Regions from separate parts of the Shewanella sp. SP2S2-4 genome, predicted to be linked through region 2. Evidence: predicted binding sites of a transcription regulator. Region 2 holds the regulator's gene; each other region holds the start of a gene.

Region 1 (3,138 bases), on a different contig from region 2:
GGCAGATACTGATATCAAGCCAGCAATAACGATAAGGCTGAGTCGCGTAAATTGACCGACAGCTGTGGCATGTAAGCTCATAGTTCACCCCTCTGTTGATGCAGTAAATACTGTAGGTAAATAGTGTAGGTAAATCATGCTGTAAGGTAATGCACGGCAGCCTGCTTAAGCCCCACTCTAAACCGCCTTGAGCTTAACCCATGACCAAGCCCCATAAAAAAGCAGAGCCTAAGCTCTGCTTTACTATCCCTCGATCCACGCTAGGCATCAAGTTGAATCACCATTCATTCGCCAGTTTACTTAACCAGCATTTTTAACCGTAACAAACTCTGGGTAAGCATCGATACCACAATCAGACGCATCCATACCATTGTATTCTTCTTCCTCAGTCACACGGATCCCCATGGTTTTCTTAATCGCATACCAAACCACAAAGGATGAACAGAATACCCAAGTAAAGATGAAGGCTGCACCGGTCAACTGCCCAGTAATGGTCGCATCAGCGTTGGATAATGGCACACACATTAGACCAAGGAAGCCAGCTACGCCGTGTACTGAAATAGCGCCCACTGGATCATCGATCTTTATGCGATCTAAGCCCACAATAGAGAACACCACTAAACCACCAGCAACCACACCAATCACGCCCGCCATTAACAGTGAAGGTGATAGCGGATCAGCCGTAATCGCCACTAAACCCGCCAGAATACCGTTGAGTATCATGGTTAAATCCGCTTTACCCCAAATCATCTTACACACGATAAGCGCAGAGATAGCACCGAACGCCGCCGCAGTATTGGTATTAACAAACACTTTTGCCACTGAGCTCGCATTCGCCGCATCCGATACCATTAATTGCGAGCCACCGTTGAAGCCAAACCAGCCCATCCACAGAATAAACATACCTAAGGTTGCCATTGGCAAGTTAGAGCCAGGGATAGGATTCACTTGACCGTTAGGGCCATATTTACCCTTACGCGCACCGAGCAATAACACACCCGCAATCGCCGCCGTCGCACCTGTCATGTGCACAATACCGCTACCGGCAAAGTCCACAAAGCCCAGTTTAGAGATAAAACCTTGGCCCCAAGTCCAATACCCTTCTACTGGATAGATAACCGCTGTCATCACCACAGAGAAGAACAGGAAAGCCCATAACTTCATCCGTTCCGCCACAGCGCCAGAGACAATTGACATCGCCGTTGCCACAAACACCACTTGGAAGAAGAAGTCAGATTCTAATGCATGGCTCGCATCCGATGATTGAGAACCGATTAAGGTACCAATCGATGGTAACCAACCCCCTTCAGTGTTATCCACATACATGATGTTGTAGCCAACCAGCAGATACATTACACAGGCAATCGCGTACAACACAACGTTCTTCGTTAAAATTTCAGTGGTGTTTTTAGAGCGAACTAAACCCGCTTCTAACATGGCGAATCCCGCCGCCATCCACATAACTAACGCACCAGAAATCAAAAAGTAAAAGGTATCGAGTGCAAAGCGTAGTTCAGTGACTGTGCCGCCTAATTTTGTTAATTCTTCCATTGTCAGCCCCTTATAGCGCTTCTGTATCGAGTTCACCCGTACGGATACGGATAGCTTGTTCTAAGTCGACGACGAAGATCTTACCGTCGCCAATTTTCCCCGTATGAGCCGCCGTGGTGATGGCCTCAATCAACATGTCAAGATTTTCAGCCTTAGTGGCAATTTCTAGTTTTACTTTTGGCAAAAAATCCACCTGATACTCGGCGCCACGATACAACTCTGTGTGCCCTTTTTGACGGCCAAAACCTTTAACTTCGGTCACCGTCATGCCTTCAATACCTATTCCGGCGATAGCTTCACGGACATCATCCAACTTAAATGGCTTGATGATAGCGCTGACTAGTTTCATCCTGACCTCCAAAAAAACGCGATTGTTATTAACTTGTATCAAAGGTAATTCAATCATTAGGCCAACAATTTAACCTACTGATTATTTTAAACTTTAACTAAACAAGGTTATTTTTAAAGGTTAAAAATGCACCATGATCGAGCACAAACAAGTGCAACGCACTCTTTTAGTGAGCAGTTTAAGTGCAACAGCTATTCGACCTTAGGCCTATTGGTAACAAGGTTAAATTGGGGTCTACTGGGGAAGCGTAAATCGAGATGAAATCTGAGCATCACAGCACAAGCTCTTAGACAAAAGCGAAGATCATCACTAAGACAATCATCAAGCGCAGAAGGAAGGCCCGATGTTAAAACCCGAAGAATGTGTTCTCGTTATCGTCGATGTGCAGGGAAAACTTGCACAAATCATGGATAACAGTGACAAGCTGCACCAACAACTACAGACCTTAATCCAAGGTGCACAATTATTTGAAATACCCATACTGTGGTTAGAACAGCTACCCGATAAACTCGGAGCAACCAGTCCTGAGCTTCAAACCTTGCTAGAGAAAACCGGCTCCCCCATTGCCAAGCAACATTTTAGCGGTTGGCACTGTGAAGAGTTTGCACAGGCACTCACTAAGACAAATCGTAAACACGTCATACTGGCGGGCATTGAAACCCATGTTTGTGTTTATCAAACCTGTTGTGACCTTATAGAGCAGCAATATTCGGTGCATCTCGTCGCAGACGGCGTCTCGTCACGCAGTGCTGAGAATAAACAACTGGGTATTCAGATGATGACAGCCAGAGGCGCCTTATTAACGAACGTTGAATCACTATTATTTGAATTACAACATCAGGCCCAAGGCGAGCGCTTTAGGGCATTATTAAAACTGATAAAACAGTCTTAAATTTATTCAGGGTAAAATAATAAAGGTCACATTAACTTGTGACCTTTATATTAAAATATCGTTACAATTATTAAATTAGAAACGACCAGTCAGACCTAAACCAATAAATACACCATCAGCATCGGAATCTAATTCTCTAGCTAACTCAAAGTTTGCAGAGAAGCTATCAGATAGACGTAACCAATAAGCGGTTTTTAATACGAAAGTATCATCATGACCATCATCAGTATAACCTAGACCAACAGACCATGATTTAGTCACATACCAATCAGCACCTAAATTGAATGTGTCGTCAGAATCTTGATGTGTCCAGTTTGCGCTCAAATCAACACCAGTGGTTGATTGC
Region 2 (3,138 bases):
CCGAGATCTTCGAGTACCCTTAGGGCGACAGATTTGCCTGAGCCTGAGCGGCCCGACACTATGACCAGTTTCATCCAGTGATTACCTGATAGAGTTCCGTTTCATCATGCGTCTTGCGTAATTGCTTTAATATTTGCTTGTCGCTCAGCTTTTCGGCCATGCAAGACAAGGTACTTAAGTGCTGCTGACATTGGTCTGCAGGCACCAGTAGTGCAAATAAAATATCAACAGGTTGCTTATCGATAGCATCGAATGCTATCGGCTCTTCACACTTAATGAGTATGGCAATGGGCTGATCTATATCGGCTAGTCGACCATGTGGAATGGCGATGCCGTTACCTATACCTGTGCTCCCCATCTTTTCGCGCGCCACTAGGCTTTCGAATATCTCTTGAGATGAGAGGGTCGGGTACTGGGCAGCGACTAAGTCGCTGATGAGTTCCAGTACCTTTTTCTTGCTGCCCGGAGTGGCGCAGGTAGTGCACTCCGGCCGCAGTATGGTACAAAGTTCCATTATTAGTGTTTTGTTAACTTCTCTTTGTGTTTAATAACCTGACGATCAAGCTTGTCAATCAGGGCGTCTATAGCGGCATACATGTCAGCATGCTCTGAAGTAGCAAAAACTTCACCACCGATAAGATTTATTCTCGCTTCGGCAATCTGTTGCATTTTTTCGACATTGAGCACAACGTGCACATTATTGATCTGTTCGAAATGGCGTTCAAGTTTTGAAAACTTTTCTTCTACATATGCGCGTAACGATTCGGTAATTTCGACATGGTGTCCACTCAGGTTTATTTGCATAGAAACGTCCTCCGATATCCACTGTAGGTTATAAACTTTTACGCTGATTAGAAGGCGGAATGAGCATAGCCTCTCGGTACTTCGCAATGGTTCTGCGGGCTACGTTGATCCCTTGTTCTGCCAGAAGTTGCGCCATCTTACTGTCGCTCAATGGTTTTTTCTGGTTTTCCGCTGCAACCAGTTTCTTAATGAAGGCTCTGATTGCTGTGGATGAGCACTCCCCACCATCGTCAGTACCGACGTGGCTAGAGAAGAAGTATTTTAGTTCAAAAAGTCCCTTAGGGGTATGCATGTATTTCTGGGTAGTCACCCGTGAGATGGTCGACTCATGCATTTCTACCGCTTCGGCAATATCGTTCAGCACCATAGGTTTCATGGCTTCTTCACCGTATTCAAAGAAACCTTGCTGATATTGGACGATACAGTTCGCCACCTTCAACAGGGTATCATTACGGCTCTCTAAACTCTTGATAAACCATTTAGCCTCTTGTAGATGGCCACGAATAAATTGGCTATCGGCTTGGCTTTTAGTGCTGCGCGCCATCGAGGCATAATGTTGGTTTACATTGATTTTTGGCATGCAGTCAGGATTAAGCTCAACCACCCAGCGACCATTTTTCTTCGACACTGACACATCCGGGATGACGTATTCGTCATCGTTGGGCGTAATCAATAAACCTGGGCGGGGATTGAGGGTTTGGATAAGCGCGATGCCGTCCCTTAACTCATCCTCTTTTAATTTAGTCTTACGCATCAACAGCCTAAAGTCGCGGGCGGCGATCAGATCTAAATGATCTTTGATCAACATGCGGGCGTTTTCTAGGTTGGGCGTGTCAGCGGCGAAATGCGACAGTTGGATCAACAGGCACTCGCTTAAATCGCGGGCGGCAACACCAATGGGATCAAAATGTTGAATGCGCTTGAGTACGGCTTCGACTTCGTCGAGCTCGACCTCCGAATTGCCCATGGCTTCGAGGATTTCGTCAGTACTTTGGGTGAGATAGCCTTGATCGTCGATGGCATCAATAATGGCGGTGGCAATGGCTAAATCGGTTTCAGAAAACGGCGTGAGGTTTTTTTGCCATTCTAAGTGTTCATACAAGCCTTCACTGGTCTCACCTTGGAAGGGCATATCGTCTTCACGACTGCCGCCGGGGCCAGAATTGGGGGAGGCGGTAAACACTTCATCCCAAGTGGTGTCCATGGGCAGTTCGTCGGGCATGGACTCTTTCGTGAGCGACTCTGCCGTATCTATGGTGGAGCTGTCTTTCTCTGGCGGCAGAGTGCTCGATTCACTGAAATCCGTATCGGAAAGCGTTTGGTTTACAGGGTCTTTAGTGGCGTCGAATTGATCCTCTTCCAGCTCGAGAAGGGGATTAGAATCTAAGGCTTGCTGGATCTCTTGCTGCAGTTCTAATGACGACAGTTGCAACAGACGAATGGCCTGTTGTAATTGTGGCGTCATGGTTAACTGTTGACCCAGTTTGAGCTGGAGTGACGCTTTCATGTTACCGCTGATCCCTACGTTATTATTGTTGGATGAGGTCGCTTGTTATCATCTTGAGTGGAGCCCAATGCTGGCACAAATTGCCTCCATTGGCTCCGCTTGATTAACTATAGCCTGAATTGTTCACCTAAGTACACAGCCCTAACTTGCTGATTGTCTAAGATCTCTGCAGGTGTTCCTTCGGCAATCAGGTTTCCGTGACTCACAATATAGGCATGTTCACACACATCTAATGTCTCGCGAACATTATGGTCGGTGATCAACACGCCAAGGCCACGACTTTTGAGCTGTTCGATAATCTTTTTGATGTCGATAACCGAAATCGGATCGACACCAGCAAAGGGTTCATCGAGCAAAATGAACTTAGGATTTGCTGCTAACGCCCGTGCAATTTCGACACGGCGACGTTCGCCACCCGACAATGACATGCCTTGGCTGTCACGGATGTGGGTGATGTGGAATTCTTCGAGCAGATGCTCGAGTTGTTCTTCCCTTTGCTCTTTTTTTAATTCTTTGCGCGTTTGCAGTACGGCCATGATGTTGTCATGGACGGTCAGCTTACGGAAGATACTGGCTTCCTGCGGCAAGTAACCTATGCCTTTGCGGGCGCGCAGGTGCATAGGATCTGCGGTTAAATCATCATCGTCGATAAAGATGTGGCCTTTATCGCTTTTAACCAGACCGACGACCATGTAAAAGGTGGTGGTTTTACCCGCGCCGTTCGGGCCGAGCAGTCCAACAACTTGACCTGTCTTTACCGTTAGACTGACGTCTTTAACCACTTGGCGACTCTTATAACTCTTTGCCAGATTTTGTGCTCTTAGGGT
Region 3 (3,138 bases), on a different contig from region 2:
TCGTTGCTTCTTGCGTCCCTTTGGCCTGTTTCGCTTTCCTTGCTATCCATTTGCTTTGGCCATGAGTGAATTCTACGTTAACCATGACTTTTTTGTTCGGCTCAAAGAACGGACTACAAAAGAAATTACGGTCAAACATAAACTAAATAAACATAAGCAAATGATTCTATTTAAAATTAAACATAAGAGAACAAAAAACAATCAAAAAGAAAACATTATGTCCTACAGCGTTTGTAAGCGATCTCTCACACGGGCATGGGCATCTCACTCGGACGGCTTTTTTAACGCTTAAAAAAGCCGCTGATCATCTGAGCAAACATTATCCAATCAGCCATCAAACTGTAAAAGGGATACTGAAATGTCGCGGGTCGATTCTTCTCGAATACTAAGTGTCCCACCCACGCAAAACCGTAGCCAACGACCGGAATAAACCAACATAGCCACCAGGCTTGTGAAACCAAGGCAATGCCAATCAGCAGCAGGACTAAACAACTGCCAATAAAGTGTAATTGCCGGCAAGTCGGGTGCTGATGTTGGGATAAATAGAAAGGATAGAAATCGGCGAACCGTTTATAAGAGTGAGTCATCTTGTTGAACCGAATAGAATAATAACTGACCATGGACACTGCCGATATTGAGCTCGCCTAAAGAGACAAAATCATGCTGGGTAAATAACTGCAGATGGCTCTCCTGGGCGGCAAACACGCCAATACCATCCAAATCCGGCTGTTCATCACACCAACTCACTACCGCTTGCACTAACTTATGTCCGAGTCCTTTGTGCTGCTCGTTCGGTGCAAGGGCGATAAACTGCAAAATACCGCAGTGCTTACTGGGTAAGAGTTCGACAATACTGGACTCTTTTTTCATCAACGCTTGGGTCGATTGCCAGCCAGTACCTAACAACATCTTTAAGCGCCAATGCCAGTAACGCCCTTCTCCCAAAGGCACTTCTTGCGTTACCACACAGGCTAAACCAACCAGTCTTTCATGGTCGAACAAACCTATGAGTGCTTGTTTTTGTTGCCATAACGTATTGAGTTCTTCGCGGATCGCGGCGCGCAGTTTTTGCTCGTAAGCGGCTTTATCTGAGGTAAAAAGTGAATCGACAAAAAAAGGGTCATCATGATAAGCGTTGTAGAGGATAGAGGCGGCAATGCGTAAGTCTTCCGCGGTCAAATAGACTGCACGGCAGTCTTCCAAGGTTTCATTGTCCATTATTAGTATTCCTTGACTTAGCTCACACTTTTTATGAGTAACAATTAATTTACCAAGGAAACGGAAAAGTGCAAATTTTAATCATAGATTGCATTTTTCAATCAGGCGCTTACTCTAAACGAAGGCACTATACTGAAAAGGAAATAATGATGGATACAACTCCAGTAGACCTAAGCCACTTATTCGAGCAACTCGGTTTAGACAGTAGCGATGAAGCCATAGCGCAATTTATTGCAACCCATGACATCGACCATCACATCCATCTAAGCCAAGCGCCCTTTTGGACCCCAGCTCAAAAGAGCTTTATCATCGAAGGCCTAGAAGCTGATGCCCTCTGGACTGAGCCCATTGAGCAACTAGATACTCAGCTACGTAAGCTATAAAACTCGCGGGTTAAATTTTACTGTAAGCCGTTTCACCCCAACCCACTAAGGCATTGTTGCTCAGCACGATAGGTGTGCATTCATCCTTAGTGGTTTTTCCATCGCCATTATTGCGCTGGGTACGATAAAACAACACTAAGACTTCTTTATTCGATTCACCTTGTTGAGCACTTTGTTGAATGTAGGCTTCACTAAAATCAGCGGTGCCCATTAAGATCATCACTTGGTCTTTGGGCATCCCTAAACTCAGTTTGGTTAAGTTCGTGCGGTTTTTATCCTGCACTTTCTCCCATGATTCGCTGCTATCCCAACCCGATTCGCCATCACCGACATTGACCACACAGCCGCTAAGACCTAAGCTTGCAAGCCCTAAAAAAGTGATGGCGATAAGTTTGTTATTCAATTTGTGGTTAATCATGTGACATCCTGTGTGATTATTATTTTTGCTTGAAAAAGCGATTTAGGCAGGACAATAAGCAAAATAGATGCCAAATGACAACACATTGTTTTTAAATGAAAAAACTTACGAAACCTTTTGAGATTAGTTTAAATCATTCAACAAATTAAGGAATTTTGCTAATTATGAGTCCACTTGACCAAGTATTAGCGGCTGCACGTTCGCTCGAAGCCTGCGGTAAAGTACCGAGCCTTGCCTTAATTAAAACCCGTTTAGGTAGCAGCCTACCTTTACCGATATTGATCCAAGGCTTGCAGCAATTTAAATCTATGCCTAAGGCGGATCGCGAGCGTTTAGCCGAGTTACAAGCCCTCAGCCCGACAATCGAAGCCGCAGCAACTAACGATACCTTGACGCTTGCGCTGCTTGCCGAGCGTCTGCAGATACAACAGACGCATTTTGAGCGTCATGCTGAGCAGCAAAAAGCAGAAATCATGCAATTGAAAAACGAACTGCTTGAACTAAAACAACGCATCAACTTATTAGAATCCCAAGGAAAAACCGCTTAATGTTTGTCACTGAACTGCGCTTCGAATGCTTCGCCGACACCACTATCTCTGCCGCCGAAAAAGCCATTAATCAGCTCCTTGAAGCCTATCGAGCTAATGGCCAAATCTTAGGGCGAGAATTTGCGGTCGCCTTTAATGACGGTGAGTTTAGAGTGCGTTTACTGATGCCAGAGAAAAGCAGTTTAGCGCATAAATATCACAGCCCTTGGGTCAAAAAAGCCTTAGCAGAGTTAACCGACGCTAAGCTACTCGCGCCGCGAGAAAAGTTTATCGGTCAGGACATTAATTCTGAGGTCAGCAATACTGACACACCCAGCTGGCAACTGCTGTATACCAGCTTTGTGCACATGTGCTCGCCCCTGCGCAGCGGCGATAATCTACTGCCCATTCCCTTATATCGACTTCCAGCAACCTTTAATGGCGATCACAAACGCATTATCCGTTGGCAGAGCGAATGGCAAGCCTGTGACGAGTTACAAATGGCGGCGGCCACCAAAGCAGAATTTGCCGCACTTGAGGAATTATCGAGTCCAGACAGTGATTTATTTCGCAGAGGTTGGGATTTGCGCGG

The links. Region 2 encodes sigma-54, which starts transcription at its own class of promoters, with help from an activator protein. Its sites were predicted from a motif close to GTTGGCACGNNNNTNGNNT; they were not measured.
Region 1: Q4Q54_RS01815 (P-II family nitrogen regulator) is a predicted target of sigma-54. The motif match lies at 1,948-1,966, and genes of this name have one in related genera.
Region 3: Q4Q54_RS02870 (DUF3192 domain-containing protein) is a predicted target of sigma-54. The motif match lies at 2,076-2,094, and genes of this name have one in related genera.

What each region holds. Positions count from the first base shown of each region.
Region 1 covers NZ_JAUOER010000001.1:406,699-409,836, forward strand. Annotated here, with positions in the region: gene Q4Q54_RS01805 (hypothetical protein) at 1-81, opposite strand, end outside; gene Q4Q54_RS01810 (ammonium transporter) at 301-1,551, opposite strand; gene Q4Q54_RS01815 (P-II family nitrogen regulator) at 1,562-1,900, opposite strand; gene Q4Q54_RS01820 (hydrolase) at 2,244-2,792, shown strand; gene Q4Q54_RS01825 (putative porin) at 2,868-3,138, opposite strand, start outside.
Region 2 covers NZ_JAUOER010000011.1:31,941-35,078, forward strand. Annotated here, with positions in the region: gene rapZ (RNase adapter RapZ) at 1-74, opposite strand, end outside; gene ptsN (PTS IIA-like nitrogen regulatory protein PtsN) at 71-514, opposite strand; gene hpf (ribosome hibernation promoting factor) at 517-804, opposite strand; gene Q4Q54_RS10640 (RNA polymerase factor sigma-54) at 833-2,311, opposite strand; gene lptB (LPS export ABC transporter ATP-binding protein) at 2,419-3,138, opposite strand, start outside.
Region 3 covers NZ_JAUOER010000002.1:229,323-232,460, forward strand. Annotated here, with positions in the region: gene Q4Q54_RS02855 (DUF962 domain-containing protein) at 282-587, opposite strand; gene Q4Q54_RS02860 (GNAT family N-acetyltransferase) at 571-1,218, opposite strand; gene Q4Q54_RS02865 (DUF2789 domain-containing protein) at 1,368-1,601, shown strand; gene Q4Q54_RS02870 (DUF3192 domain-containing protein) at 1,612-2,019, opposite strand; gene Q4Q54_RS02875 (hypothetical protein) at 2,184-2,567, shown strand; gene Q4Q54_RS02880 (Zn-ribbon-containing protein) at 2,567-3,138, shown strand, end outside.